Regions from separate parts of the Shewanella scandinavica genome, predicted to be linked through region 1. Evidence: predicted binding sites of a transcription regulator. Region 1 holds the regulator's gene; each other region holds the start of a gene.

Region 1 (10,139 bases):
ACATGCCAACCAGCACAGGTAATAGGCAAGCAATCGCCAGCAATACTGTGTAAAGCAAAATACAGGTTTTAGTAAACTCGACACCGTGGGTAACGGGCAGCATGGGAATATCCACTTTGGCATATTCGGCGCGTCTGTGAATGGCCAGGGCCCAAAAATGTGGCGGCGTCCACGTAAAAATGATGATCACTAACAGCAGCGCATGACCATGAAATTCGTTCGTCACTGCTGTCCATCCCAGCAAGGGTGGCATGGCTCCCGCAAGGCCGCCGATCACAATATTTTGTGATGTCGCGCGTTTCAAATAGGCCGTATAAACCAAGGCATAACCAATCAAGCTGGCAAAGGTCAGCCAAGCCGTGAGTGGATTCACTAAGGAATATAAGACGATAAAGCCAAGGCTACCTAAGCTAGCGGCGAAAATTAACGCGCGGGTTGCCGAAATACGTCCCTTAGGCAACGGGCGATTGTAGGTGCGCGCCATTAAGCCATCGATACGGCGATCGATCAGATGATTTAACGCCGCCGCCGAGCCTGCCATCATGGCAATGCCAAGCATACCAGCGAGTAAAGGTTGAACGGGCACCGCATGGGGCACGGCCAAACACATGCCGACTAAGACAGTGAGCAGCATCAGTGCGACCACTTTAGGTTTAGTCATTTCAAAATAGGCGCGCCATGTCACGCTGATAGTGGGTAGGCTACTGGTGATTGAGAGTGGTTTTGCCATCTTGGATCCCTCGCTTATGCTTTGCGCCATAAAAAATAGTTGATTGCGACTAAGGTCAGCAGCAGTAATGCCGCCCCGCCGTTGTGGGACACGGCAATGCCGAGTGGTAAATGCATCACTACGTTAGAAATACCTAAGCTCACTTGCAGGATCACTAACCCTACCAATAAGAGGCTTAAGGCCCTCATCCCAGCAGCGCCAACAAATAATCGATAGGCGAGCACGAGTAATAAACTCGCGGTAACGATAGCGCCAATTCGGTGGGCGATATGGATAGTCATACGGGCTGGGTAATCGAGCACTCCAAATTCGAAACTGTGGTGTTGGCCTTGAAACGGCGAAAAAGCTTCCGCTATTGCCAAATTATCCACCCAGTTGCCTTCGCAAATGGGTAAAGCGGTGCAGGCGAGCGCCGCATAATTAGATGATGTCCAAGCGCCCAACATAATCTGTCCTACAAGAACGAATAGGCTCACCAGTGCCAGCGGTGCCAGATTGCGGGCATGGGTTTCGCTATTAAAGATCCGCCGTGGTCGGGTTCGCAGATAGAGGAGTAACAGCAGTGAAATCAGGCTGAAGCCACCAATAAGATGCGACATCACCACTATGGGCATGAGTTTCATCGTCACTGTCCACATGCCGAGTGCCGCTTGAAAGAGGATCAATAGCATTATGATGAGCGGCAATTTTTTCGGCGCTTCCGGCGTTTTCAAACACAGCACTAAGATGAATAACACCAGTAAGCCAAGTCCGCCGGCGATATATCTGTGGATCATCTCCAGCCAAGCTTTTTCTGGGTGGATATCATGATCGGGGAAGATGGTTTGTGCATGGGCGATTTCATGGTCTTGGATGGGCACCTTGATATGGCCGTAGCAACCTGGCCAATCTGGGCAGCCTAGCCCCGCGTCCGATAGGCGAGTGTAAGCGCCCATTAAGATCACCAACAAGGTAAAGACTAAGGTTAAGCGTAGGACCCAAGTTAGCTGCATCAATCTACCCTCGACAGTTTTAACAACTTACGCAGATCCGCTACCAAGGCTTTGCCTTGAGCTAAATGCGCTTCTCTACCTTGCACTTGGGGATAGCGCAGCACTAAGCTGCCTAAGGGATCGACTATGATCAACTGCTGTTCATCTAGCCAGTGGCTTAAGCCAGCATTGGCGGGACGTGTGTTAAAGTTAAAGGCGCTTAAAGCATTAAGATCGCTGTCGGGATGGGTGAGGATCAGCGGTTCGACTCGTGCCTGATCTGGCCCTAAAGCAGTGTGGCTTTGGCGTAAAATATACAGGCGTTCGCGGCAAGCATCGTCGCATTGGGCGGGCAGTAAATATAGCAGTTGCCATTCTTTAGGATTGGGATTTTCAACCCCAAGGCTGGCATAACTGGTCTCAGGATTGATCAGCTCGCCATGATTAGTGGCGCCGCCGTGGTATAAATTCAGGCTCAGCACTAGCTTGGCTATCACCACGGGCGCGATAAACGCCAGCAACAACAAGCCCAATGCTTTGTGTTTCGATTTATTCTGGGAGTTCATGCTTGCTCCTCTCATTCAAATTATCCCTAATTTATTGTTTTATATTTATTTAGTTTTTATTTGTGTCTTGCTAAGTATGGTACGAATTTCCCTATTCGCTCCTTGAGTGTGCGATTGTTTCGGCACTATGGCGTTTTACATACTTAATCCCTTGCCACAGCATGAGCCCAGCAAACACGGCTGCCATCGAAAACCACTGCAGCGCATAACCCCAATGTTTTTGCGCCGACAGTGGGAAGGGTTGCCAAGGATGCGGCAAGGCGAGGGCGGGTAGCTCATCCGGTTGCAGCACTGCATCTAGTAAAGGGTGGCCTAACAGCTGCGCCATTTCCGGTATATTCAAATTCTGAAAGCGAACACTTGTCCCCGTTTCTGCCATTAAAGCCTGGCTCAAAGGATTGATTTGCTTTTGGTAAAGCCGACCTTCGATATTCAATTCACCGCTAAGTGGGCTGATGTGGGGCAACTCATCACGGTGGGAACTGGCCGCGACAAAACCTAATTCGACCAGTAACCAAGGTTGACCCGCAGTCACTTGCAGGGGCTGAAAGGCTAAATAGCCCACTTGGCCCTGATAGATTTGATTATCCAGCAGCCATATTTGCGAGCTCGCGGGTATGGCGTGCACTTGCAGTCGATAACCTGTCACGCCTTCCTTATCGATTTTGAGTTGGAGCTGCTCAAAACTTAATGGCAGCAAGGATTGTCTTGCCTCCATTTGGGCTAACAGCATGGTTTTTTCTTCGCCGCGGGCTAATTGCCATAGACCCAACTTGACCAACATCACGAATACAGCCACAGTCAAGATCAGTAAAAAAACCGTTAATTTATTCAGCAGAACATAAGGATATTGCATGAATACCCTATTCATTTTTAAATTGGTCTTAGTTCTGCTGTTGCTGTTCATCATTTTTAATCTAGGTAGGGCCTTGTTTATTATGGTTAAAGGTGACGAAAAAGTGCCTATGAGCCGTTATCTTGGTCGCCGCGTGATTTTCTCGGTACTCGTTATTCTGTTGCTGCTGGTGGCCTTAGGGACTGGGTTAATCAGCCCCAATCCCACGCCTTACTAAAGCCTTAAAGTACGTAGACGAAAATAAACAAACACAGCCAGACCACATCGACAAAGTGCCAATACCAACTCCCCGCTTGGAAAGCAAAATGCTTATCTGCGCTAAAGTGACCCTTCAACACTCTGAAAAACAACACTAATAAAAACAGAGTGCCGAGCGAGACATGCATGCCGTGAAAGCCAGTTAGGAGGAAGAAGGTGTTGCCATAAACCCCTGAGGTCAGGGTGAGCCCCATTTCATGGTAGGCATGCATATATTCTTCGGCCTGCAAGGCAAGGAAACCCATACCTAAAAGTATGGTGATCCCGAGCCACAGTGTGATGGCCGAGCGCTTGCCTTTCTCTAGGCTGACATGGGCAAAATGTAAGGTGACTGAGGAGGTCAGCAGCACGATAGTGTTGATTAACGGCAGGCCATTCCACGGCATCGCTTCGGTTTTGGTGCCATCTGGCGTAGTGAGCAACGGCCAAACGGCTTCGAATTGTGGCCAGAGTACTTCGTGGGTCATGGCATTATTGGAGGCGCCACCGAGCCAAGGCACTGCGACCATACGGGCATAAAATAACGCACCAAAAAATGCGCCGAAGAACATCACTTCCGAAAAAATAAACCAGCTCATGCCTTGGCGAAAGGATCTATCCATTTGGTGCGAATAAAGCCCAGTCATAGATTCGTTGATCACGGTTCTAAACCAGCCAACCAGCATAAAGAGGATCACGGCGATACCCGCTAGCAGGATATAACCGCCACCCGATGCGCCAGATTTTAGTTGATGGACAAAGTGCCCTGCACCCAAGGCGATTAGAAACAATCCTATAGCGCCAATGATGGGCCAAGCACTTTGGGCGGGAACATAGTAATTTTCATGTTTTGTGGTCATTTTGCAGCTCCTTGCTCTATGGCAGACGCTAACTGCTTGTCGGTAATGTCGTAGAGGGTGTAAGAGAGGGTCAGAGTGTGGATGGATTCAGGTAACTGAGGATCCACAAAGAAAATGAGCGGCAACTCAGCGCTGGTCGAAGCCGCTAAGTGCTGTTGATTAAAGCAAAAACATTCTGTTTTATTAAAATATGCCGCACCTTGGCCGGGTGATATTGAAGGTATCGCCTGACCAACTGTGGCTCTGTCTGACACATTGCGTGCTAAAAATGCTGTGTGTGTCAGTTCGCCGGGGTGAACTTCGAGCCGCTTGGTTTGCGGCTCAAATTTCCACGGCATACCCGTTTGCACTTGGGAGATAAATTCCACTGTGACAACACGACTAGTATCTATGGTTATCGCTTGATAACTACTGGCAGTATTGGAGGTTTTACCGTTAATCCCCAGCTTCTCACACAGCACATCGTATAGCGGCACCAGCGCGAACCCAAAACCAAACATACCAATACAGCCCATGACGAGCATGCTGATAAGCTTTCGATTTGACTTAGGTTTTTCTGGCTGGTGATGGTTCGTCATTTCATTTCACCTCAGGTGGTGTCGTGAAGGAGTGATAAGGCGCTGGGCTTGGCAATGTCCACTCTAAACCCTCGGAACCTTCCCAAGGTTTAGCGGGGGCTTTTTCGCCGCCACGGATGCACTTGATCACTAACACTAAGAAAATCAATTGCGATAAGCCGAAGGCGAAGCCACCAATCGAAACGATTTGATTAACATCGGCAAATTGAATCGAGTAATCGGGGATACGCCTTGGCATACCTGCGAGCCCAAGGAAATGCATCGGGAAAAACAGTACGTTGACCGAAATCACCGAACACCAGAAATGCCATTGTCCCAGTCGCTCGTTGTACATGTGCCCCGTCCACTTAGGTAGCCAGTAATAGGCCGCCGCCATGATGGAGAAAATCGCCCCAGTCACGAGCACATAATGGAAATGCGCCACCACAAAATAGGTGTCGTGGTATTGGAAGTCGGCTGGCGTAATGGCAAGCATTAACCCCGAAAACCCGCCAATGGTGAAGAGTATGATAAAGGCCACGGCGAACAACATAGGGGTTTCGAAGCTGAGTGAACCGCGCCACATAGTCGCGACCCAGTTAAACACTTTCACCCCCGTTGGCACCGCAATCAACATAGTGCAATACATGAAGAACAGCTCGGCAAACACTGGCATGCCTGTAGTGAACATATGGTGCGCCCATACGAGGAACGACAGAATTGCAATACTGGCAGTGGCATAAACCATTGATGCATAGCCGAATAATGGTTTACGGCTGAAAGCGGGTACTATGGCGGAGATGATGCCAAAGGACGGCAAAATCATGATGTAGACTTCAGGGTGGCCGAAGAACCAGAAAATATGCTGGAACATCACAGGATCGCCGCCGCCTGCCGCTTCGAAGAAGCTAGTGCCGAAAAACTTATCGGTCAGTACCATAGTCACAGCGCCCGCAAGCACGGGCATCACAGCGATCAGCAGGAATGCTGTGATAAGCCAAGTCCACACAAACAGCGGCAACTTCATCCATGTCATGCCGGGCGCACGTAGATTCACTATGGTTACAATCACGTTGATTGCGCCCATGATCGAACTTATCCCCATGATATGAATAGAGAACACGAAGAGTGCCGTGCTGTCAGGACTATAAGTGGTAGACAGTGGCGCGTAGAAGGTCCAACCAAAGTTAGGTCCGCCGCCTTCCATAAACAGCGAGCTGAGTAGGATGGTAAAGGCGAAGGGTAAGATCCAAAAACTCCAATTATTCATCCGTGGCAGCGCCATATCGGGCGCACCAATCATCATAGGGATCAGCCAGTTTGCTAGCCCAGTAAAGGCGGGCATTACCGCGCCGAATACCATGATCAGCCCATGGACTGTGGTCATTTGGTTAAAGAAGTTGGGCTCGACCAATTGTAATCCGGGCTGAAAGAGTTCAGCGCGGATCACCATGGCCATAGCGCCACCGGTTAAAAACATAATGAAGCTGAACCATAAATACAAAGTACCAATGTCTTTATGGTTGGTGGTTAGCACCCAGCGCATGATGCCCTTTGGCGCACCATGATGATGGTCATCATGGGCTGCGGTTTGATCTTGAGTCGTTGTGCTCATCATAATCCCCTACTGTCCATGGCTTGCGATATCAGCAGGTTGCACTGTATCGCCGGTATTGTTGCCCCAAGCATTGCGCTCATAGGTAATGACTGCTGCGAGTTGCTGTGGGCTGAGTTGTTTGCCAAATGCTTGCATAGCCGTGCCTGTTTTGCCGTGCATCACAATATCGAGATGATTGGCGACGGGCCCAGTGGCGATAGCACTGCCAGCGAGGGCGGGGAAGGCAGGTGGTATGCCAGCTCCCGTTAACTGATGGCAGGCCGCACAAGTGGTGGTGTAGACAGTTTCACCTTCGGCCATCAGTGCCTCATGGGTGAGAGTGGGGAGACTCGCCGGATCGACTATGGTTGCGGAGTCGACAACTGCTGCGGGCTCAGTTGTAGGTGCGGGAGTTGGGGTCGTATTGGCTGGTGCGGTAGCAGGTGCTTGTGTGCCTGCACTGCCGTTCATGTGCTCATTGACATCTTTAGCCTGCACAGCATCGCCAGTATTGTTGCCCCAAGCATTACGCTCATAGGTAATCACAGCGGCAATTTCTTGTGCAGTCAATTGCTTACTAAAGGCTTGCATAGCCGTACCTGTTTTACCGTTGAGCACAATTTCAAGGTGGCCGCTGAGTGGTCCCGTTGCTATCGGACTGCCTTTGAGGTGTGGGAATACGCCTTGTAACCCCTCGCCATTGGGCTGGTGGCAGGCTGCGCAGTGCCCGAGGTAAACTTGCTCACCTTGGGTCATCAGATCCTCTTTGCTAAGGGTCTGTGATAAAGCGGCTTGAGCGGCTTCTGCCGCCGCGCCTGCGGCTTGTTTCTGCTCCGTCACCCAAGCTTCAAACTCGGCTTCGGGTAAGGCTTGCACTACGATCGGCATAAAACCATGGTCTTTACCGCAAAGTTCGGCGCATTGACCACGGTAAATACCGGGTTTGTCGATGCGAGTCCAAGCCTCATTGATAAATCCTGGGTTGGCATCTTTCTTCACGGCAAAAGCAGGTACCCACCATGAATGGATGACATCTTCAGAGGTCATCAAAAAGCGGATTTTGCGATTTATCGGCAGAACGAGCGGCTTATCGACCTCCAATAGGTAGTGTTCACCCTTGGTTTCGGTACCGTCGATTTGTGCTCTAGGGGTTGCGAGTATGCTGTAAAAATCAATGTCTTGATCGAAATAGCTGTAATGCCATTTCCATTGGGAACCCGTGACTTTAACGGTCAGATCGGCGTCGCTGGGATCTTCCATCGCAATTAAGGTTTTTGTCGCTGGTATCGCCATTAAGATCAAAATGATAAATGGCAGAATCGTCCAAGCGATTTCAACTTTAGTGCTTTCGTGAAAGTGGGACGCGACAGCGCCTTTGGATTTTCTGTGGTTGATCATGGCGTAAATCATCACGCCAAAGACCACAAGGCCAATGGCGCAGCAGATATACAAGATGGTCATGTGCAAGTGATAAACCTTGCCACTGATCTCGGTTACGCCAGGGGTCATGTTGAACCGCATGTCCGCGGCGGCCAACGGTGGTGCGAATAACACCACGAGTAAACAATACAACAATTGCTTCACAAGACTTCTCCTCTGCCAATTGCGAATAGCAACTACAAAGAAGAGCAACACAGTAAGTCTCAACTCTATGCAAACTCTTCAGTTCCCAAAAAAGCGTTTTTGACTTCAACGTGCGTTGGCGGCTGTTACTTTTAATTAAGTATTGTTACTGCTGGTATTAGCCACGCTGGCACATACGACTGAAATAAATCTGTTCTCTATTTTTAGTGGCATTTTGAACTCGATTACGGCTCGATTTATTTGCCACGGGCGGCGATATATCATCGCCGACTAAATCAACCATACTTGCTGTTTAAATATTGATCAAGATCACTTATTTATCTAATTGTCTGAAAAATTGCCAAAAAAAAGCCTCACATTCATAGGCGAGGCGGCTTTCAAGGTAAAAAAATAAATGAATATTTAATGTACAGCGCTAAAAAAAGATTGTTGGCCGAAGAGATTGCCTTGCTCAATGCGTACGTCGCCATGTAAGTGACTGTTTACGTATTCAAGCACTATGCCCATGGCGCGGGCACTTTTAGCCACGATTTGCAGGCGACGATTATCGCGTGCATCCAGTGATTTGGTCCAAGTAATAACTGCACTGGACGTACCACTTGTTAAGGCTTTTTCCATCGCCCACAGGGTTTCGACTTCATCTTTCGCGTGCACCAGCAAGACTCTATCCATACGCACGCCAGCGTTGGCGAGCATTTGTTTGTAGCCAATACTCGGTGGGTTGATGAGCACTAACCAACGGCCCTGTTGGCTTAACTGGGCGAGTTGCGCGCTCAGATGGATTAATTCTTGGCGACCTTGAGTCTTAGTTGGCATGCAGGCGATAGGTGCATGGTGCCAGTCATAGTCGGCATCACGTACTTCATCGAGCCACAAGCCAGGGTGGCGGGGTGCATTGCCAAGTAGTTTGTTCATAGCCAATCTCCATTACGGATCACACCGACGGCGAGTCCTTCAATTGTTAAACTTTGATAGCCTAAATCCACTTTAATCGGGGAATAGTCTTCATTTTCGGCGTGTAGATAGACCACATTACCTTTTTTTTCGAAACGTTTAACAGTGACATCGTCGTCGACTCTAGCGACAACCACTTGACCATTTCTGGCTTGTTGTACTTTATGAACTGCCAGCAAATCTCCTTCGAGAATGCCGATATTCTTCATGCTGTCGCCTTTAACCCGCAGTAAAAAATCGGCGGCGGGATGGAACATGCTTGGGTCGACTTGGTAGTACTGTTCAACATGTTCTTGGGCGAGAATAGGTTCGCCAGCGGCTACTTGACCGATAAGCGGTAAACCTGTTTCAGTTACTTCTTCGACTTCCGCAGTCAGACGAATGCCCCGAGATGTGCCTGGCATGATCTCAATGCAGCCCTTTTTCGCCAACGCTTTAAGATGCTCTTCAGCCGCATTGGCGCTCTTAAAACCTAAACGGGTCGCGATTTCTGCCCGTGTGGGTGGCATGCCAGTATCGGCAATATTTCGTTTAATTAGCTCTAAAATTTCAGCTTGGCGTGGCGTCAAAGGTCTCATGGTGTTTCCTGTTTTTCTATACAGTTACTGTTAGTATATACAGTATTATTTGCAGCGCAAGTATTAACCACTTTTTAGCTATGTTGGAGAGAATTAGCGAATATTACCCATAGTCTGGTATTCTACCGGGCTAGTAAACGTACTTAATTGCATAAGAATAATGCCTAAACACGACTCTCTTTGGTTGAAATCATTACGCTGGATCCAAAAACACTTAGTGCACACTATTGTTGTGCCTCAGGATCCCTTTGCCGATCTGAATCTGGATGCCTCCAGACCCCTTGCTTATGTGATGAAAACGGAATCGCTGAGTGACATCGCTGCCCTGAGCGAAATTACGGCTAAGTTAGGACTGCCGAGCCCCTATGAGCCTTTAGTGGCAAATGGTGTAATTGCGCCTCGGGTTGTCTGCCTTCAAGGGCGTAAGCCGCTGTTTGGTGAGCGTGCGGGTAACGAGCCTTTCCTCGAATGCTTTATGCGTTTATTGGCCGTGCATAAGGAACGCCCTGAATTAGACATTCAACTGGTGCCCGTAAGCCTATATTGGGGCCGCACGCCAGGGAAAGAAGACGACACTATGAAGGCGGCTGTGTTTGAGCGGGAAAACCCGACTTGGCTGCGCAAATGCTTGATGATTCTATTCTTAGGT
Region 2 (10,139 bases), on a different contig from region 1:
GTCGAGATCATTGGGATCTGAATCTAACGCATAAGTGATTTGATCGTAGCTAAAGCCTTGGCCCATTAAAAACCGCACTCGTTTAGCCTTTTCCTTCGCGATGAGATCCCGGGCTGTAGAGCCCTTCACTTCTGTTACGCGAGGAATTCCATATTTTTTAGTGGCTTTATCTTTTGCTAGCTCAAACCAGTCACAATTACTATTGGTTATCGCCGCTTCAATGCAATCTTTAGCCAAGCCTTTTTGCGCTATCGCTTGACGAATGCGGATGGCGCCGTGGCCTCGACTAATGTGGCTACGGACCAACAATTCGGCATAACGATTGTCATTGATAAAACCGGAGGATTCACACGCATCGAGTACAGGTTCGATATCGTTAAATTCGAAGCCTTTTTCGAGCAATTTATCGCGGATTTGTAAGCGGGAATAATCGCGGCGCGCTAACAGCGCGACCGCGATTTGACGGGCTGACTGACTCAGAATACTTCGCCTGTTTCTAAATCAACATTATCTTCCGTGCTAGCATCAGCTTTGGCAGCCAGTGCACTAGGATTGCTCAATAGCAACTCACGTAATGTCTTGTCAATTTCAGTAGCAATGGCTGGGTTTTCAGTCAAATATTTACCCGCATTAGCACGGCCCTGACCAATTTTATCGCCTTTATAACTGTACCAAGCACCCGCTTTTTCAATCAACTTATGGGCTACGCCTAAGTCAACTAACTCACCAGTACGGTTGATACCTTGGCCATAAAGGATTTGAAATTCGGCTTGCTTGAACGGTGCTGCAACCTTATTTTTCACCACTTTAACGCGTGTTTCGTTACCGACAACTTCATCGCCGTCTTTAATGGCACCAGTACGACGAATGTCTAAACGAACAGAAGCATAGAACTTCAGCGCGTTACCACCGGTTGTCGTTTCTGGGTTACCAAACATCACACCAATCTTCATCCGGATTTGGTTGATGAAGATAAGTAAGGTGTTAGATTGCTTTAAGTTACCCGCAAGTTTACGCATGGCTTGGCTCATCATACGTGCCGCTAGGCCCATGTGAGAATCACCAATTTCACCTTCGATTTCAGCTTTAGGCGTTAATGCCGCCACTGAGTCGACAACGATAACGTCAACAGCGCCAGAGCGAGTTAATGCATCACAAATCTCAAGCGCTTGCTCGCCGGTATCCGGTTGTGAACACAGCAGGTTATCAATATCTACACCTAATTTTTTAGCATAGATAGGGTCTAGTGCATGCTCAGCATCGATAAAGGCACAGGTTTTACCTTCACGTTGCGCTGCGGCAATCACTTCTAAAGTCAGTGTCGTTTTACCTGATGATTCAGGACCATAGATCTCAACGATACGACCCATTGGCAAACCGCCAGCGCCTAAAGCAACGTCCAGAGATAGAGAACCGGTAGAAATGGTCTCAACATCCATAGAGCGATCTTCACCCAGCTTCATGATGGAGCCTTTACCAAATTGTTTCTCAATTTGGATCAATACCGCAGCAAGTGCTTTCTCTTTATTTGGATCGACCTTCATTCCAGTTCCCTCATCAAGACAAGCCTTAAGCTGTCAAAAGTAATATTCAATTTACAAACGGGTAATTCAAAAAGCCGCGCTTTTTGTCTTAATTCTGCGGACTAGTATACTGTACAATCATACAGTATCAAGACCTATGGCTGAATTATTTTTAACTAATGGGATTTTTTAATATGGCTAAGGTTTTAGCGAATATCAAATCCGATATTGCATCCCTTTGACGAATATCCGTCATCAAGGGCTCAATTTTCGGTAAATTATTGCTAAGATTGGCGCAGCAAATTTTGCGTGGTCTTTTTAGCTGAAAATTGTACAGCAGTCTTCTGCTTCCATAGCGCTTAATCCCACATAACCACGGCAGTCACAACGGACGATAACGATTTAATGAATGTAATTGATACCGATGATTTAGAAAAACATACTCCTATGATGCGTCAGTACTTGACCATGAAAGCAGAACATCACGACATGTTGCTGTTTTATCGCATGGGTGACTTCTACGAGTTGTTTTATGACGATGCTAAACGTGCTTCTGAGCTGTTAGGCATTTCACTCACAGCACGCGGTAAAAGTGGTGGCGATCCTATCCCTATGGCGGGACTGCCTTACCATGCTGTGGAAGGCTATCTTGCAAAATTAGTTCAAATTGGTCAATCGGTTGCGATATGTGAACAAATTGGCGACCCAGCAACCTCTAAAGGGCCAGTTGAGCGTAAAGTGGTGCGTATCGTCACGCCTGGCACCTTGACCGACGAAGCCCTGCTGCAGGAGCGCCAAGACAATCTATTGGCAGCGGTTTATCAAGGTAAAATTGGTTTTGGTTATGCCACTCTGGATGTTTCATCCGGACGTTTTGTGATTGCCGAACTCGACACGCGAGAGTCATTAGAAGCTGAATTACAACGCACTAATCCCGTTGAAATTCTCTACAGTGAAGACTTTGGCGAACTAGGTCTACTAAACGGTTTTAAAGGTAAACGTCGTCGCCCTGAATGGGAATTTGATTACGACACTAGCATCAAGTTACTACTGGCTCAGTTTGGCACGAAAGACTTGCATGGTTTTGGTATTGCAGATGCACGTTTATCACTGCAGGCTGCAGGTTGCTTGATGCAATATGTCAAAGACACACAGCGCACAGCCCTGCCCCATATCAATGCCATTACCCGCTTTAATCAAACCGATAGCATAGTGCTCGATGCGGCAACGCGCCGAAATCTAGAACTCACTCAAAACCTTGCTGGTGGTCGCGATAATACCTTAGCTGCAGTATTGGATAACACGGCAACGCCTATGGGTAGTCGTATGTTGCAACGCTGGATCCATCAGCCGCTGCGAGATCCAAAACACATCAAAGCACGCCAACAGGCGGTGACTGAATTACTCGATACCACCGCCCACGAAGGTCTGCATGAGCAGTTAAAGGCACTTGGCGATATCGAACGTATCATGGCAAGACTCGCGCTGCGTACCGCTCGCCCAAGGGATTTTGCCCGTTTACGTCAAGCGTTGGGCTTACTACCTGAATTACAACAGAGTTTAAGCACACTGAGCGCGCCGCACACGACTCAATTACGGCAACACTTAGGTGAGTTCCCCGCTGAACAAGCCTTGCTTGAGCGCGCGATAGTCGATAATCCTCCCATGCTTATCCGCGATGGTGGGGTGATCCGTGAAGGCTACAACAGCGAATTAGATGAATGGCGCGGTCTTAGCGAAGGTGCGAGCGATTACTTAGTACAACTCGAAGCCAGAGAAAAAGAACGTACTGGTATCAACACCCTTAAAGTCGGCTATAACCGTGTACACGGCTATTACATTGAAGTGAGCCGCTTGCAATCCTCGCAAGTGCCGCTCAATTACCAACGACGTCAAACCCTTAAGAATATGGAGCGTTATATCACGCCCGAGCTTAAGGAGTACGAAGAAAAAGTGCTCTCGAGCCAAGGTAAAGCGCTGGCACTCGAAAAGCAGTTATGGGAACAATTATTTGATCTTATTCTGCCAAAATTGCATGAATTACAAGCTTCTGCTCGAGCGGCGGCTGAGCTTGATGTGTTGAGTAACTTTGCCGAACGCGCCGAAACCTTAGGCTACACTTGCCCAGAGCTGAGCCAAGATATCGGCGTACAGATAGAGGCTGGTCGTCACCCAGTGGTGGAGCGTGTGAGTCAAACACCGTTTATCGCGAACCCAGTCACCTTGCACAATCAAAGGCGTATGTTGATTGTCACCGGACCTAACATGGGCGGTAAATCGACCTATATGCGTCAAGTCGCCTTGATCACGCTGATGGCCCATGTTGGTTGTTTTGTGCCAGCAGATCGCGCACTGATCGGCCCTATCGATCGTATCTTTACCCGTATTGGCGCCTCTGACGATCTGGCCTCTGGCCGTTCAACCTTTATGGTCGAAATGACAGAAACCGCCAACATTCTACACAACGCCACCGCCAGTAGCTTAGTGTTAATGGATGAAATCGGCCGCGGCACATCCACCTATGATGGTTTATCGCTTGCTTGGTCGGCGGCAGAGTATTTAGCCCAGCAAGTCGGCGCTATGACCCTATTCGCCACCCATTATTTTGAACTAACTCAGTTACCTGAATTAATGGCTGGTGTTTACAATGTGCACCTCGATGCCATTGAACACGACGATACCATCGCCTTTATGCATGCAGTGCAAGAAGGCGCCGCCAGTAAAAGCTACGGCTTACAAGTTGCGGCGCTTGCCGGCGTACCAAACAAAGTGATTAAAGCCGCTAAACATAAGTTGCAGCAATTGGAGAGTCGCGATCATCAAGCTGAAGGAACGAGGACGCCTATTCAAAGCTTACTCGCGTTACCTGAACCGGTTGAGAATCCAGCGCTAACGAAGTTAAGTAGCATTAATCCCGATAACTTAACGCCAAAACAGGCGCTTGATTTGCTCTATGAGCTGAAACGCTTGAGCTAGATCTAAATAAAAGCCTAAAAATAACAACGCCCACTCTATAGTGGGCGTTTTACTTTATGACGTGATCTCACACTAAGTGCATTTTCTGGATAACTTCTCTGAAAGGCACCAGAAGACAGACATTAGTTTCTAAATAAAGCTTCAACAGATAAACCTTGAGAACCCAATAAATCACGTAAGCGTTTTAATGCTTCCACTTGGATTTGACGAACACGTTCACGGGTTAAACCAATTTCAGCCCCCACATCTTCAAGCGTAGAAGGTTCATAACCTAACAAACCAAAACGGCGGGCTAACACTTCTCTTTGTTTAGTGTTTAATTCATTGAGCCATTTAACCACTGAATTAGAAATATCTTCATCTTGCACTTTATAGTCAGGGCCAACGTTATCGTCATCGGCTAAAATATCCAGCAGCGCCTTGTCATTATCGCCCCCCAAAGGCGTATCGACAGAGGTGATTTTCTCATTCAACTTCAGCATACGGCTGACATCTGCACTCGACACTTGTAGTTTTTCGGCAATTTCTTCGGCCGTTGGTTCGTGATCGAGTTTTTGTGCTAACTCGCGAGCGGTACGCAAGTAAACGTTGAGTTCTTTAACAACATGAATAGGCAAACGAATCGTACGAGTCTGATTCATAATAGCGCGCTCAATGGTTTGTCTAATCCACCAAGTCGCATAGGTTGAAAAACGGAAACCTCTTTCTGGATCAAACTTTTCAACGGCACGAATTAAACCTAAGTTGCCTTCTTCGATAAGATCAAGCAGTGCTAAACCACGATTGTTGTAACGACGGGCAATCTTTACGACCAGACGTAAATTACTTTCAATCATGCGATTGCGGGATTTTGCGCAGCCTTTTAAGGCTTTACGGGAAAAGTAAACTTCTTCTTCTGCGCTAAGCAGTGGGGAAAAACCAATCTCACCAAGGTAAAGTTGAGTGGCATCAAGATTTTTTTGCAGGTCATCTTGAACCTGTTGCTCTATTCCTAGCTCTTGAACTAAGTCGGATGCAACTTCTTCTTTTTCAAGATCGAAGTCAACGGTTTCTACGGAAAAATCTACTAGTGCTTCTGCGGCAGTGCTTTTTATGCGGCTCATGATTAAATCTCCCAAACCTGATTAAACTGCTGAATTAGTGCAATTTCCTATCCTCCATTTGCCAACAAGGCCCCAAGCAATCATTGTTTGGGTAAATAAGTAAGTGGGTTTACAGACTGTCCATGGTAACGAATTTCAAAATGTAACATTACCCGATTGGCACCTGTACTGCCCATTTTCGCAACTGTCTGCCCTGCGAGGACATGTTGCTTTTCTTTGACTAAGATCTTGTCCGTATGAGCATAAGCACTAAGGTAATCGTCACTATGTTTAATAATCACTAAATTACCGTAACCCCTAAGAGCACTTCCTGCATATACCACCCGCCCATCTGCAGCAGCTTTGATGATATCTCCCCGATTTCCCGCGATCTTAATGCCTTTATTTCCCTGCTCATTGGCAGAGTAAGTCCCGATTAACTTCCCTCTTACTGGCCACTCCCACTGACTCACACTGGTTGGTAGTGTCGAAGTCGGTGGAACCATGATTGAGTTAACGCTTTGTTGGGAACTTGTTACAAGGTACGCGGGCTTAGCTTTCTGATCAAGTGTTTTTTTCAGATCATTACTTGACTTAGCGCCGGTTTGAGAAACTTGATTATCTTTTTGTTTTATATCGTTTTTACTAGAATTATTACCCGATGAGCTCGTTTTATTTCCATCTAAAGTCGTAGATTTGGACTGACTGCTCGACTTAGTATTCGTTAAATATAAAATCTGTCCGGGGTAAATTGTATAAGGGTTATCTAATTGATTAAGTTTAGCTATTTCAGAAAAATCCTTTCCTGCTCCCCAAGAAATAGAGTAAAGCGTGTCGCCTTTCTTAACTTTATATGAATTCGATTTAATGTGGCCTTTGTTGTTTTTAGAGTAGCTATGGGAAATATTTTCGACGGGCGCGGGTCGGCTGGCCTGAAAGCTACAGCCTGCAAGCAGAAATATAAAGCAGAGGTTTAAGACTAAACCCGCATTCAACAATAAAAACTCCTTGGTGAGGCTGTATTACTGTTTATGATGAGAAAACAATGCCCTCGTTGCAAGACAAGTTGTTCAGTGGGGACAGTAGCACAACACAAGGTTAAGCTAACTCTCCATTAATCAAAGGGACAAATTTAACCGTTTCAATTGTTTCCGAACTGAAGCGGTCCGCAGTACGAGTGATTCGCATCAATTGCTGGGTATCTTCGCCGACTGGCAGAACTAACACTCCGCCCTCCGCTAATTGAGACAGTAAGGCCTCAGGTATAGTCGAAGCGGCAGCGGTCACCATAATGGCATCGAACGGGCTACGATTCGCCCAACCTAACCAGCCATCACCATATTTAAACGACACATTATGTAAATCTAGTCGTTTTAAGCGCTGTCTCGCTTGAATTTGCAAACCTTTGATGCGCTCGATAGTACAAAGCTGCGGCACTAATTGCGCCAAAATTGCCGCCTGATAACCCGATCCTGTACCCACTTCTAATACGCGCTGGGGCCTCTTATGCAGTAAGAGTTCGGTCATACGGGCGACGATATAAGGCTGCGAGATGGTTTGCCCTTGGCCAATCGGTAAAGCGGTATTTTCATAGGCTTTATGGGCTAGCGCATTATCGAGAAACATTTCCCGCGGCGTATGCGATATCGCCTTTAACACGGCTTGATTGCGGATCCCCGCATCATGAAGCTTTTTAGCTAAGTTCACCGCCGATGTTAAGGCAACTCGAGTCATATTTTATCTACCCAATTTTGCAATGCCGTTAGTTGTCCGTAGGCAGTTAAATCAACCGTCAAAGGCGTAATTGACACATAGCCATTGGCGATAGCATGAAAATCAGTGCCCTCTGTGGCGTCCTGCTCTTGTCCTGGTGGGCCGAGCCAGAAGATCTCACGTCCAGCGGGATCTTGCGTTCGTACTATGCCTTCAGCCTTATGACGAGCGCCGAGACGGGTCACTTTAATGCCTTTGATTTGATCAAGCGGCAAGTCTGGCACATTCACATTTAAAATCTGATCTTTTGCCAAAGGCTGGGCTAACAAGCCTTGGACTATTCGCCGAGCATAAACCGCCGCCGATTGATAATGTTCAAATTTTCGGCCATTGAGCGAAATCGCGACCGCAGGAAAACCTAAAAAGCGCCCTTCCATCGCGGCAGCAACCGTCCCCGAATACAAGGTATCATCGCCCATGTTCGCGCCCGCATTGATACCAGACACCACCATATCGGGTTCGCCATCGTACAATTCTCGGATAGCCAAATGCACACAATCAGTCGGTGTACCGTGAACAGAAATGTAACCGTTATCTAACCTATTAATTCTTAATGGATTAGTCAAGGTTAATGAATTGCTCGCACCAGAACAATTACGATCTGGCCCCACTGTTAGCACAGTCGCAATTTCAGCCAAGGCCTCAGTTAAGGCTTTGATCCCCGGCGCATTAACCCCGTCATCGTTGCTCACTAAGATGCGGATCATGACTCTGCTTCAGTGTTAGGCGCAGCTTCAGGGTTAGTCTCTGCTGCGACGTGGGTATTCGTTACCTCGGGCGCAGGCTCTTGCACTAGTGTCGCTTGCCATTGCTGCTCTTTAACATCTTGATAATTGACTAACTCTCTTAATAAAGATGTTGCAAAACTACCCGCAGGCAGCACAAACTCCAGCACAAGACCATCGGCGGTTTGTTCGTATTTCAGACCTTGGGGCTCAAGCAGTAACGGACGACGCTCTTGTTCTAATCCCGCATGTTCAAGGCCATAGCAATCGTCGGCCAATTCACTCATGGCCAAGGTTTCCACTGCTGCAGCTTCACCTTGGGGTAGCATCATGCCACGGCCCCATAAAGGTGCTGACAGTTGAATGTCTTTTTCAATCAGACGTTTCAACACGATGAGATCCCATTCAGGCGTAACAAAGAAGCTTTTACTGCCCGCCAACATCACACAATCACCTGCTAGCGGCTTAGTGCCATGGTTGGCTAAACGGTATGACACCACAGTGTTAAACAGATTTGAGCGCACCGCAGACAGATACATGCTGCGCTTATTTCTGTCTTTGACTTTTTTACCCGCCATCATTTGGCGACCAAATACTAAGTTTTTACCATCGTGACCAAAGCGTTGCTCACCAAAGTAATTGGGCACGCCCACTTGAGCGACCTTTTCGATGCGGCTGATAATGTCTTCGACTTGGGTGACATTTCTAAGGGTAAGAATAAAACGGTTACCGACTAAAGCACCAATTCGCAGTTTTTTGCTGTGACGACTGCTCGACAATATAGTCAAACGCTCGCTATTGAGATCTTTCCAAGTAGGCGTTTCTTTGCCCGGAATACGCACACCGAACCATTGTTCTGTGATGGCATTTTTATCTTTTTGCCCAGCGTAGGTCACTTCCTTTGGATGCACCTTAGCAAACTTAGCGATCATTTCAGCGACTTGTACTGTATTTAGCCCTTCTTTGCGTACATGCAGCATGTGATGTTCACCTTCACCCGTAGGGCTAAAAGGCAAAATCTCTTTCACGATAAAATCGCTATTTTGGGTTCTTAGATCTGCTGTACCTAAAGGCTTGCCATACAGATAATGTAATTCGCTCATGGGACTTTTTTACTCTTAAGTTAATCGTGTTTACGGGTCATCAATACCACGGCTTCTACCGCAATACCTTCTTTACGCCCGGTAAATCCTAGCTGTTCAGTCGTGGTCGCTTTGACGTTAATGTCGTCAAGTTCCGAGGTTAAATCGGCGGCCAATATTTGGCGCATTGCCTCAATGTGCGGCGCCATTTTAGGGACTTGCGCTATGATAGTGACGTCAAGATTACCCAGCACAAAGCCTTTCGCCCTCGCTAAAGCATAGCAATGACGCAGCAATACGCGGCTATCAGCACCTTTATAGGCGGTATCTGTGTCGGGGAAATGTTTACCTATGTCACCCAGCGCCAGTGCGCCGAGGATCGCATCGGAAATCGCATGCAGCACCACATCACCATCTGAATGTGCGACTAGGCCAGTTTCATACGGCACTTCGACGCCGCAAAGAATGAGGGGTCGTGCAGCACCAAATTTATGCACATCGAAACCATGGCCGATACGGATTTTCATTTAATATTCCTAACGTATTATTTTACTTGGATTATGACTATTTTGCGGCACGCATTAAAAACAGTTCGGCCAATCCCAAATCATCGGGGTGCGTCACTTTTATATTGTCAGCACGGCCCGAAACGAGTCCAGGTGAAATGCCTGCCCATTCCATCGCCGAAGCCTCATCTGTCACGACCGCACCTGCCGCCAGAGCGGCATTGAGGTAATCTTTGAGTTGCGCGGCCTGAAATAACTGTGGCGTCAATGCATGCCATAAATTATCGCGGCAGACAGTGGCACTGATTTCACCCTGTTTATTGGCGCGCTTCATGGTATCGCGCACAGGCATAGCCAAAATAGCACCTTGGGGAAATTGCACTCTGGATGCGAGTAGCTTGTCGATATCCGTCGCGGTTAAACAAGGTCTTGCCGCATCATGCACTAAGGCCCAACTGTGCTCGGGCGCAAT
Region 3 (10,139 bases), on a different contig from region 1:
TGGTTGTCGATATCGCTCCTAACGTGCCCGACAATGTGAATGGCGATGCCATGCGCGTATGCCAAATCATCAATAACTTGGTCGGTAACGCGATTAAATTCACCGACTCTGGCAGCGTGATGGTCAAAATCGAACTGCAAAGCCAGTCGGAAGAACAAGTGGTACTGCGTTGTGATGTGGTCGATACCGGTATTGGTATCGATGAAAGCCAGCAGGACTTTTTATTCCAAGCCTTTGGCCAAGCCGATTCGTCGATTTCCCGCCGCTTTGGTGGCACAGGCTTAGGTTTAGTGATCACTAAGCGTTTAGTGAATCAAATGGGCGGCCAAATCGGCTTTACCTCATCCCCGGAGAAAGGCTCAAACTTCTGGTTCAGTTTGCCGCTCGGCTTAGGTCAGTTCCAAATCGGTGACTCACTGCCGCTCGAAAAACTCAAAGACAAAACCATACTGTTTTATGAGCCACGCGTGTTAACTCATGCAGTCTTGAGTCGCCAATTGAATCAATGGGATACCAAAGTGACTCACCATCAGCATATCCCAAGCTTGTTGACTACGCTCACCACGACTGAAGCGCCATACGACTATGTTCTCTTGAGTTGCCATGGGTTTAGCGATGCAGGACAACTGGTAAGCATACTTAACTTGGCAAAGACCAAAACCGATTGCCTTGTAGTGCTATACGATTGCCAAGAACAAGACGCCTTGACCCAATTTATCCGCCCGAATGCCGATGTGGTGTTGTCTCTGCCCGTGAGTGAGCACCAGCTTGCCCGCAACTTACTCTATCCACCGATGGAATACGACATCATAGCCCCAGTGACCATAGCCACGCCGGCGGCGCGCCAATCATTAACTGTACTGGCGGTGGATGATAACTTTGCCAACTTAAAGCTAATCGACACCTTGCTCAGCGAGTTAGTGACAACGGTAGTTGCAGTCAACAGTGGCGATGAAGCGGTTAAACAGGCGAAGACGCGCACCTTCGATTTGATTTTTATGGATATTCAGATGCCAGGCACAGATGGAATCAGCGCCACGAAGCAAATTCGCCAAGGCTCGATGAACCGTAACACGCCAATTATTGCCGTGACGGCCCATGCGATTGCCGAAGAACGCGAGTTGATTTTAGGCAGTGGCATGGATGGATATTTGCCTAAACCTATTGATGAAGCGGCGCTCAAAGACGTTATCCATCGCTGGATCACTCGGCCTAAATTCACCCATTTTGACCTGCATACGCTGAACTGGGATTTATGCTTAACCCAAGCTAATCACAAGGCAGACCTCGCCTTAGACATGCTGAGAATGTTGCTCGACTCCTTGCCGCAAACCGTGACGACAATTCAGACGGCGCTGAGTCAAAACGATCATCCCGTCATGCTCAGTACTATCCATAAACTGCATGGTGCGAGCTGCTACTGCGGCGTGCCAACAACCCAAAGATTATGCCAAGAAATAGAATCGGCGCTAAAACGTGAAACAGCGGTCGAAGATCTCGAACCCGAAATACTAGAGTTACTTGATGAGTTAACTAAGGTAGAATCTGCGGCAAATCAAGTGATATCACAGCTATCAGCGGAAATAACAGATGACCAAAAAAACGGGCTTCTTTAAACGTCTTAAGGCGTTAACATTGCCACAAAAACAACTCTTCGCCACTGCACTTTGCCAACGCATGTTGCCCAACTATCAACTGTTTTCCGAAGTCTGTGAGTTTGGTGACCCTGCTGTGTTGAGCACTGCATTAGAGCTACTGTGGCAATCCCTGTACGATCCTAAGCTTAAATTCAATATCGATGTGCATCTGCAACGTCTTGAAGATAACACCCCAGAACCCGCTGATTTTGAAGCCTATGGCGTCTATCCAGCCATGGACGCTGTGGTCGCCATATCAACCTTATTGGGTGCGATTCAAGGCAAGATTGAAGAAGATATCGTCAATATCAGCAAACTGTCATCGAGCACAGTGGCTAACTATATCGAAGCCATCAGCGATGTCGATTTAGTCGATGAAGCATTAGATGATTTTGTTTTTGCCCATGAAGTTATGGAAGAAGAGAAAGAGTTACAAAATTCTCTGCTGGAAATTATCGAAGAAAATCCAAAGATCACTGCGGAACTGGTCAAAGGTTTACGCAAAGACATTATCGAAGCGGGCGTATCAAATATCGGCATCAGCGTCGCTTAATTGATGGGGTGCTTGGGGTAACTCAAGCACCCTTATTCCTAAACAATATGTCTAAACAATATGTCTAAACAATGTTTCTAAACAATGTTTCTAAACAATGTTTCTAAATAATGTTTCTAAATAATGTTTCTAAACAATAAGCCTCTAGTCTCGACTGCAATCACTTTCAAGCAAGCCCAAAACGAGTAAGACCAAAGCTAGCAAGTTCCATCAGCCAATATTGAGTTATTCCAATGAAAAAGATTGTTTATCAAGGATTTGTCTTAACCAATAGCGAAGGACGAACCGACAGTTGGAAACTGACCATCAAAGATCAACAGCGTATCGGCTCTTTATTCGAACTGCGGCGTTTAGTGGGATACTTCTTGGAACTCGGCATATTACCTGCGACACGCTCCAGCCTGCAGGACGCGAAACAAACGCAAAATACCATGAGCAAAAACACGGTAAAACCTAAAAGACGTTAAGCATCCGTTCCCCTCGTTAAATCAACGCATAGAGAATAACTCTGGCGCCTTTGACTGCATAAACTCAATAAAGACTCTTACCTTTAGCGGCTGCTGGCTGCGCTGATGATATAAAATCGAAATCCGCCTCTGCTCGCCAATCCATTCTGGCAATAATACTTTAAGTTTCCCTTCTTTAATCTGCTGTTTTACAAATAGTTCGGGACCATACAAGATCCCGCCATGGCCTAAGGTCGCCTGAATCGCACCGTGTAAATCCGTGAGGGTCAACTTAGTTGGGCCATTAAAATAGAAAGACTCGCCGCTCGGATGCTTTAAATGCCAATTAAACAGCGGCCAGACTTTTATCAGCTGATGGGCTTCGAGATCATCGGGATGCTCAAGTTTAGGTGCCTGAGCCAAATATTCTGGTGTGGCAAACAGGCAATAATCCAGCTCACCTAAGGTACTCGACACCCAAGAAGAATCAGGCTGAGCCCCGCCGACAATCGCCACATCTATGCCCTTGTCGATCAAATCGACTAACTCATTGCTCTGGGAAATGTGTAAACGGATATCGGGATACAGGCGGCCAAATTCATTCAATGCTTGAATAAACACGATGGAAATAATCGAAATTGGCGCGGCGATGCGCAGGGTGCCCTCGGGTTTATCGCTGCCCGCACCACTCAGTTCATCAAATTGGGCAACCACACTCTGGTAGCGTTGAAAGAGTGCCAACCCTTCCTCCGTCAATCGTAACTTGCGGGTGCTGCGCATAAAAAGCTGCTTATCGAGCTTCTCTTCCAACTTCGCTAACTTGCGGCTCACTGTGGCAATGGGCATATCAAGCTCCTTCGCCGCCTGTGAAAAACTGCCCGCATTGACTAAATGCACAAAAAGGTAGACAAGTTGTAGTTCAGCGCCTAAATCATCACTCATTGCATGTCCTAATTCTGTTCTAGCTGCCCACTTTAGGCACTATATAAAGTCATCAACAATCACAGCGTACGCTAAGTCATTGTGTTTTAAACATCAATTAATCCACTTATACGACCATAGCGCAATAGCCTTAGACTGAAATGATATGTTATTTTGTGGCGAGTTTTACTGCGCTGGCGCTAGTTCTGGTTCTAACGTGACATAAAAAGGCAAGCGCCCACCTAAAATCAGAGCGATAGTAGAAATGACGGTGGTGGCTGAGTTTATTCAAATTTAATCGTAAGGATGAGTGAGGGAAATGACCATTTTAACCCCTCTGTTTGCCGTCTTCGGGATCATGTTGCTCGGCACACTAGTGCAAAAATTAAAACTCTTGCCCGTCGATACGGATCAAGTACTAAACCAATATGTGTACTATATTGCGTTCCCTGCGATCATGCTTATCGCCCTCGCCCAGCAGCCGATTGGCGAGATTTTGCAATGGGGATTTATTGCAGGCTACAGCACGGCTATGGTGATTACTTATCTTGTCTGCCTTGGGCTCTCGCTGCTTGCTAACCCTAAACAGCATGCGGTTGCCGCCATTCGAGCCCTCAATGCCACCTTTGGTAATACGGCATTTATTGGTATTCCACTGCTCATAATCCTCTTTCCGCAGCAGCAAAGTGCGTTAGTCGCTGCCGCGATTGCCAGCTTATTATCCGTGCTGATGTTTGCCGTCGCCTTAGTCTCGATGGAACTGGCCACTAACACCCAAAGACAACACCACGCCTTAGTCATAATGATGATGGCAGTCGGTAAAAACCCTATTGTTATTGGTAGCTTAATTGGCGTCGGCATTTCGGCGCTAGAGATAAAACTGCCCTCAGGGCTGGCGCTCATGATTCAGCAAATTGGCAATACCTCAAGCCCGTGCGCGCTGTTTGCCATCGGTATGGTGCTCGCCAAAGCGATGCGCTACCAGAAAGATAGCAGCGTATTTAGCCCCAAGAATTTTATCGAACTGAGCCTTATCAACCTCTTCAAGCTAGTTGTCCAACCGGCACTCGTCTACTTTATGCTTAGCCGTTTTGGCGTGAGCGGCGACTACCTGATCATGGGCGTGATCTTGAGCGCACTGCCCACAGCCGCTAGCGTGTACTTGCTCGCCCAGCGCTATAACACTCAAGCTTCAACCAGTGCTCAGGGCATTCTATTTGGCACCTTAGTCACTTTTTTTAGTTTGCCTATCTTAGAAAGCTTAGTAAGAACCCATGCATAATCAGTCAATTAAAAATATTTACTGCCGATAATGCCGATTATTTACCCAAGCCACTTTACTGTATATAAAATCAGTATATACTGTTTATCAATACAGTGGTTTGGTATGTTTTTCGACAGGAATTCACTATGCTTTGCCAACTCAGCATTAATAACTTCGCAATCGTCCGTTTTTTAGAACTGGATTTTCGTCCCGGTATGACCAGCATCACAGGTGAAACCGGTGCGGGTAAATCGATCGCCATCGATGCGCTAGGCCTGTGCCTAGGCAATCGTGCCGATGCCAGCAGTGTTCGCCCCGGAGCCAATAAAACCGAGGTCAGCGCCCGCTTTTCCTTGGACGATATTCCACTGGCAAAACGTTGGTTAGAAGATAACGATCTTGAACTCGATGATGAGTGCATCCTACGTCGAACTATTGGTAGCGATGGCCGCTCGCGCGCCTATATCAATGGTAATCCAGTACCGCTGACGCAGCTCAAATTACTGGGTCAGTTGCTTATCGGTATTCACGGCCAACATGCGCACCATGCAATGTTGAAGAGTGAACACCAACTCACTCTGCTCGACAGTTATGCCAACCACAGATTACTTATCGATACGGTTGCCGCCAGCTTTCAACGCTGCAAACAAATTGAGGCCGATCTAAAGCACCTCGAAGCCTCCCAACATGAACGTATTGCCCGTAAGCAATTAGTGCAATATCAAGTAGAAGAACTCGATGAGTTTGATCTTAAAGTCGATGAGTTCGATGAAATTGAGCAAGAGCACAAGCGTCTGGCCAATGGCACTGAGTTGATTGATACCTGTCAGGCGAGTCTAGATATACTCACTGAAGGCGAAGAGAACAATATAGAGTCGCTGCTTAATCGAGTCGTTTCCCTCGCCGAAGATCTGCAAAGCTACGATCCTGCATTAAACAATATCAACACTATGCTCAATGATGCCTTAATCCAAGTGCAAGAAAGCGCAGGCGAATTACAGCACTATTTGAGTAAGCTTGAACTCGATCCAACCCACTTTGCCTATTTAGAAGAACGGCTATCAAAAGCCATGCAACTGGCGCGTAAGCACCATGTCAGCCCAAATAAACTGGCCGAACATCATCTAGCATTAAAGGCAGAGCTGAGCACCTTAGACAGTGACGAAAGTAAGCTCGAAGAAATTCAACTACAGGTCGATGCCAGCAGAGCCGCTTACCTTAGCAACGCACAAAAACTCAGCCAAAGCCGCGCTAGATATGCCAAAGAACTCGACAAACTCGTGACTCAGTCAATCCACGAACTGAATATGCCTAAGGGTAAATTTACTATCGAAGTCAATTTCCACCCAGAGCAAATGTCAGCCAACGGCAGTGACAACATCGAATTTATGGTCACCACTAACCCTGGCCAACCCTTACAACCGATTTCGAAAGTCGCGTCTGGCGGTGAGCTTTCACGGATAGGCTTAGGGATCCAAGTGATTACCGCGAAGAAAGTTGCCACGCCAACATTGATTTTCGATGAGGTGGATGTCGGGATTTCCGGCCCCACCGCCGCAGTGGTTGGCCGCATGTTACGCAGCTTAGGGGAATCGACCCAAGTACTGTGCGTGACTCACTTGCCGCAAGTTGCGGGCAATGGTCATCAACACATGTTCGTCGATAAGTTTAATAAGGCGGGCAGTACAGAAACTACAATGAAGTCGCTCGATCGTGAGCAACGCATTCAAGAACTAGCAAGACTGTTAGGTGGCGATACTATCACCAGCAATACCCTAGCGAACGCAAGGGAACTGCTGCAATAGTAGAATCAAGCAGAAAAGGGATAAGGGATATTCAGCTAATCCCTTCATCCCTTCAATCAAGCTTCAATCAGAAAAATGCGAAATCAAAAGCTAAGGGTTAGTTGTTGGCCATGTTAACTATCATGCCAATTTAGCTATCATGTTAGCTAACACACCAGACTAGCCCTTGCAGACAGATAAAGGCAAATACACCCGCTAAAACATCGTCAATCATAATGCCAAAACCACCTTCGACTTTGGCATCGAGCCAACGGATTGGCCAAGGTTTGATGATGTCAAAAAAGCGAAATAAACCAAAGCCCACTAATAGCCAAATCCAGCCCGCTGGTGCCGCTATCATAGTGATCAACAGTCCAGCCACTTCATCCCACACAATCGCGCCATGGTCGTGTACGCCCATGTCATGTGCCGCTTTACCACAGATATAAAATCCTGCAAATACACTGACTAAAGTTAAGCCGAGATACCAAGCAAACGGTAATGGCGCCATCAGTAAATAGAGGGGAATAGCAGCTATGGTACCGAAAGTACCGGGCGCTTTAGCGGCGAGTCCGCTACCGAAACCGAGTGCCAAAAAGTGGACAGGATTTTTTAATGACAGGCGCGTTAACGCCTGATCCTTTGACAACCATTTCATTAGAAGTGCTCGAAACCGTGATACGGAGGCGTAAACGGCTCACCATTGAGTTGTAACTTGAGCTTACTGCCCGCACAAATTTGCCCAACACGAACAAACTTGGCCCCTGCATGGCTCAGCGCTGTCTCAAGCGCGCCTTTTTGCGCCTCAGGAACGGTGAACAGCAATTCGTAATCTTCGCCGCCTGTCAGCGCATAACCTAAGGCATGCTCCTCGCTGACGGTATCTTGCATCGCGCGCGAAAGCGGGATGCAATTAACATCTACAACCGCACCAACTGCAGAAGCCTTAAGTACATGACCGATATCCGAGATAAACCCGTCGGAAAGGTCGATAGCACTGGAGGCAAGCGAACGCAATGCTTGGCCCGCTAAGACTCTTGGTGTTGGACGATAATGGCGATTGATCAGGAATTCTTTATGCTCAGCTCTGGCTTGCTGCGCACCGCGAATGATATCCAGACCTAAGGCCGAATCTCCGAGCGTGCCCGTGACATAAATCCAATCACCAGCTTTAGCACCATGACGCGTGAGTGCTTTACCCTGTGGGACTTGGCCGTGCACTGTGATATTAATCGCCCGTGGGCCACGAGTCGTATCGCCGCCAATTAAGGCGATGCCATAGTAATCGGCCGCTTCAAATAAACCTTCGCTAAAACCGCTGAGCCAAGTTTCATCGACTTCAGGTAGCGTTAAGGCAAGCGTCATCCACGCGGGTTCAGCGCCCATGGCAGCCAGATCAGATAAATTTACCGCTAAGGCTTTGTAACCTAAGGCAGCAGGAGGCATATCGGGGAAAAAATGGGCATTTTCGACTAAGGTGTCACAGGAGATAGCAATCGACTTGTTTTCTGCTGGTTGCACTAAAGCGCAATCGTCACCGATGCCAAGCTTCACATCACGGCGAGTGGGGCCGCGGTTGCTAAAATAACATTCAATTAATTGGAATTCTTTCACTGTACAGTTTGGCACGACTTACATCGGCCACCTTTGTTAGCAATGAAAAACGGTATCCTAAGATACCGTTTGTCTTTATTACTTGCGTGCAACCAGTTTGTCGAGCAGTCCGTTCACAAACTTATGACTCTCGTCCGCACCGAAAGCTTTTGCCAACTCAATCGCTTCGTTAATCGCGACCTTGTATGGCACATCTTTACGGAAAGTCAGCTCATAGGTCGCTAAACGAACTATGGCTTTCTCTACTGGAGACACTTCATCAATCGGGCGTTCCAGATGCGGGATGATCAGCTCATCCAATTGGGTTTTCTTCGTTGCAACGCCTGAAAATAGCTCACGAAAATAAGCTACATCAACACCGTCGAGACTTTGTTCAGTTAAAAACTCATGCTCGACATCGGCAATATTATTCCCGCTTAGTTGCCATGAATAGATGGCTTGAACGGCTAAACGGCGGGCCTTGCGGCGCTCAGAAGGCTTCATTATTTTTCCTACTATAACAACTGTTGTTCAAGTTCTTGCAGAACATTGACCATTTCAAGCAGACTTAAAGCAGCTTCGCCGCCTTTGTTACCCGCTTTGGTACCTGAACGTTCAATAGCTTGTTCAATGGTATCTGTGGTCAAAACACCGAAAGCAACAGGCAGATCAAATTCTAAAGCAACTTGAGCTAGACCTTTATTACATTCGCCTGCAACAAAATCAAAATGAGGAGTACCACCACGGATCACCGCACCTAATGCGATAATACCGTCGAATTTACCACTGGCAGCTACGCGACGCGCAGCTAGCGGCAACTCAACCGCACCTGGTACACGGACAACAGTGATATTGTCGTCGCTGACTTGGCCAAAACGTTTCAGCGTGTCAAGTGCACCTTCAAGCAAGCTCTCAACTAAAAAGCTGTTGAAACGCGAAATTACAATCGCAACTTTGGCATTTTTCGCTTCGATATTACCTTGAACTACGTTCATTATCTTACCTAATTTAGCTAAAGCACCCAGCTCGGGGCGAAAAGTGGCGACATGATATCACAGCCAATTGCCCAGAGCCCTATGCAAATTATCAGAAATTGTTAATTTTACTTCAGTGTAACTTTGGGTTTTAGTCCGCCACATACTCAGTCACTTCAAGGCCAAAGCCCGAAAGTGAATGGTAACGTTTAGGCGAGCTGAGCAGGCGCATCTTAGTCACGCCAAGGCTAGCGAGGATTTGCGAACCCACACCCACACGGCGCGACGTCCCCTGCCATTTTGCAGAAGCAGGCGCTTGGCCTTGATCTTCAGCTTCAAAGGCTTTCACCTTAGAGAGGATTTCACAGGGATGTTCTTGATTCCCTAGTAAAACCAATACGCCACCTTCTGCAGAAATACGCTCCATCGCCTTTTCGAGTGGCCAGCTGCGTTGCTGATCGCGCTCTGAATGGAGTAAATCGTTGAAGGTGTTTTGCAGATGCACGCGCACCAAACAATCGCTCTTCACCTCACCTTTGACCAAGGCAAAATGCAGTTGATTGTCGATAGTGTCTCTGAAAGTCACCATGTCGAACTCGCCGAAACGGGTCGGTAGTTTGCATTTAGCTTCACGCACAACCGTGGTTTCTTTGGTGTTGCGATACTCGATCAATGCCGCGATAGTGCCGATTTTGATACCGTGCAACTCGGAGAAAATCTCTAAATCTGGGCGGCGTGCCATAGTGCCGTCTTCGTTCAAAATCTCAACGATAACGCCCGATGGCTCAAGTCCCGCAAGACGGGCTAAATCACAACCAGCTTCAGTGTGGCCTGCGCGGGTTAATACGCCGCCGTCCTGTGCCATTAACGGGAAGATATGCCCAGGTTGCACTAAATCAGACGCTTTAGCCTCTTTAGCCACGGCCGCTTTTACCGTTACCGCGCGGTCGTGGGCCGAAATACCGGT

What was found. The regulator LexA, encoded in region 1, represses DNA repair genes until DNA is damaged. The targets are predictions, from matches to a motif close to TACTGTATNNNNATACAGTA.
Region 2: recA (recombinase RecA) is a predicted target of LexA. The motif match lies at 1,652-1,671, and genes of this name have one in related genera.
Region 3: recN (DNA repair protein RecN) is a predicted target of LexA. The motif match lies at 4,918-4,937, and genes of this name have one in related genera.

Annotation. Positions count from the first base shown of each region.
Region 1 is NZ_JAUOES010000003.1:160,481-170,619, forward strand. It holds gene cyoE (heme o synthase) at 1-730, opposite strand, end outside; gene Q4Q50_RS03440 (COX15/CtaA family protein) at 745-1,722, opposite strand; gene Q4Q50_RS03445 (redox-active disulfide-containing membrane protein) at 1,722-2,267, opposite strand; gene Q4Q50_RS03450 (SURF1 family protein) at 2,359-3,123, opposite strand; gene Q4Q50_RS03455 (DUF2909 family protein) at 3,122-3,340, shown strand; gene Q4Q50_RS03460 (cytochrome c oxidase subunit 3) at 3,345-4,220, opposite strand; gene Q4Q50_RS03465 (cytochrome c oxidase assembly protein) at 4,217-4,798, opposite strand; gene ctaD (cytochrome c oxidase subunit I) at 4,800-6,392, opposite strand; gene coxB (cytochrome c oxidase subunit II) at 6,402-7,958, opposite strand; gene Q4Q50_RS03480 (cell division inhibitor SulA) at 8,361-8,873, opposite strand; gene lexA (transcriptional repressor LexA) at 8,870-9,490, opposite strand; gene plsB (glycerol-3-phosphate 1-O-acyltransferase PlsB) at 9,651-10,139, shown strand, end outside.
Region 2 is NZ_JAUOES010000001.1:268,871-279,009, forward strand. It holds gene Q4Q50_RS01110 (regulatory protein RecX) at 1-459, opposite strand, end outside; gene recA (recombinase RecA) at 477-1,544, opposite strand; gene mutS (DNA mismatch repair protein MutS) at 1,929-4,499, shown strand; gene rpoS (RNA polymerase sigma factor RpoS) at 4,622-5,602, opposite strand; gene Q4Q50_RS01130 (peptidoglycan DD-metalloendopeptidase family protein) at 5,683-6,579, opposite strand; gene Q4Q50_RS01135 (protein-L-isoaspartate(D-aspartate) O-methyltransferase) at 6,680-7,315, opposite strand; gene surE (5'/3'-nucleotidase SurE) at 7,312-8,061, opposite strand; gene truD (tRNA pseudouridine(13) synthase TruD) at 8,058-9,182, opposite strand; gene ispF (2-C-methyl-D-erythritol 2,4-cyclodiphosphate synthase) at 9,203-9,688, opposite strand; gene ispD (2-C-methyl-D-erythritol 4-phosphate cytidylyltransferase) at 9,726-10,139, opposite strand, start outside.
Region 3 is NZ_JAUOES010000001.1:303,236-313,374, forward strand. It holds gene barA (two-component sensor histidine kinase BarA) at 1-1,616, shown strand, start outside; gene Q4Q50_RS01230 (YjaG family protein) at 1,591-2,190, shown strand; gene Q4Q50_RS01235 (DUF3319 domain-containing protein) at 2,424-2,657, shown strand; gene lldR (LysR family transcriptional regulator LldR) at 2,679-3,578, opposite strand; gene Q4Q50_RS01245 (AEC family transporter) at 3,877-4,839, shown strand; gene recN (DNA repair protein RecN) at 4,968-6,626, shown strand; gene Q4Q50_RS01255 (phosphatidylglycerophosphatase A family protein) at 6,769-7,263, opposite strand; gene thiL (thiamine-phosphate kinase) at 7,263-8,219, opposite strand; gene nusB (transcription antitermination factor NusB) at 8,298-8,702, opposite strand; gene ribH (6,7-dimethyl-8-ribityllumazine synthase) at 8,714-9,193, opposite strand; gene ribBA (bifunctional 3,4-dihydroxy-2-butanone-4-phosphate synthase/GTP cyclohydrolase II) at 9,324-10,139, opposite strand, start outside.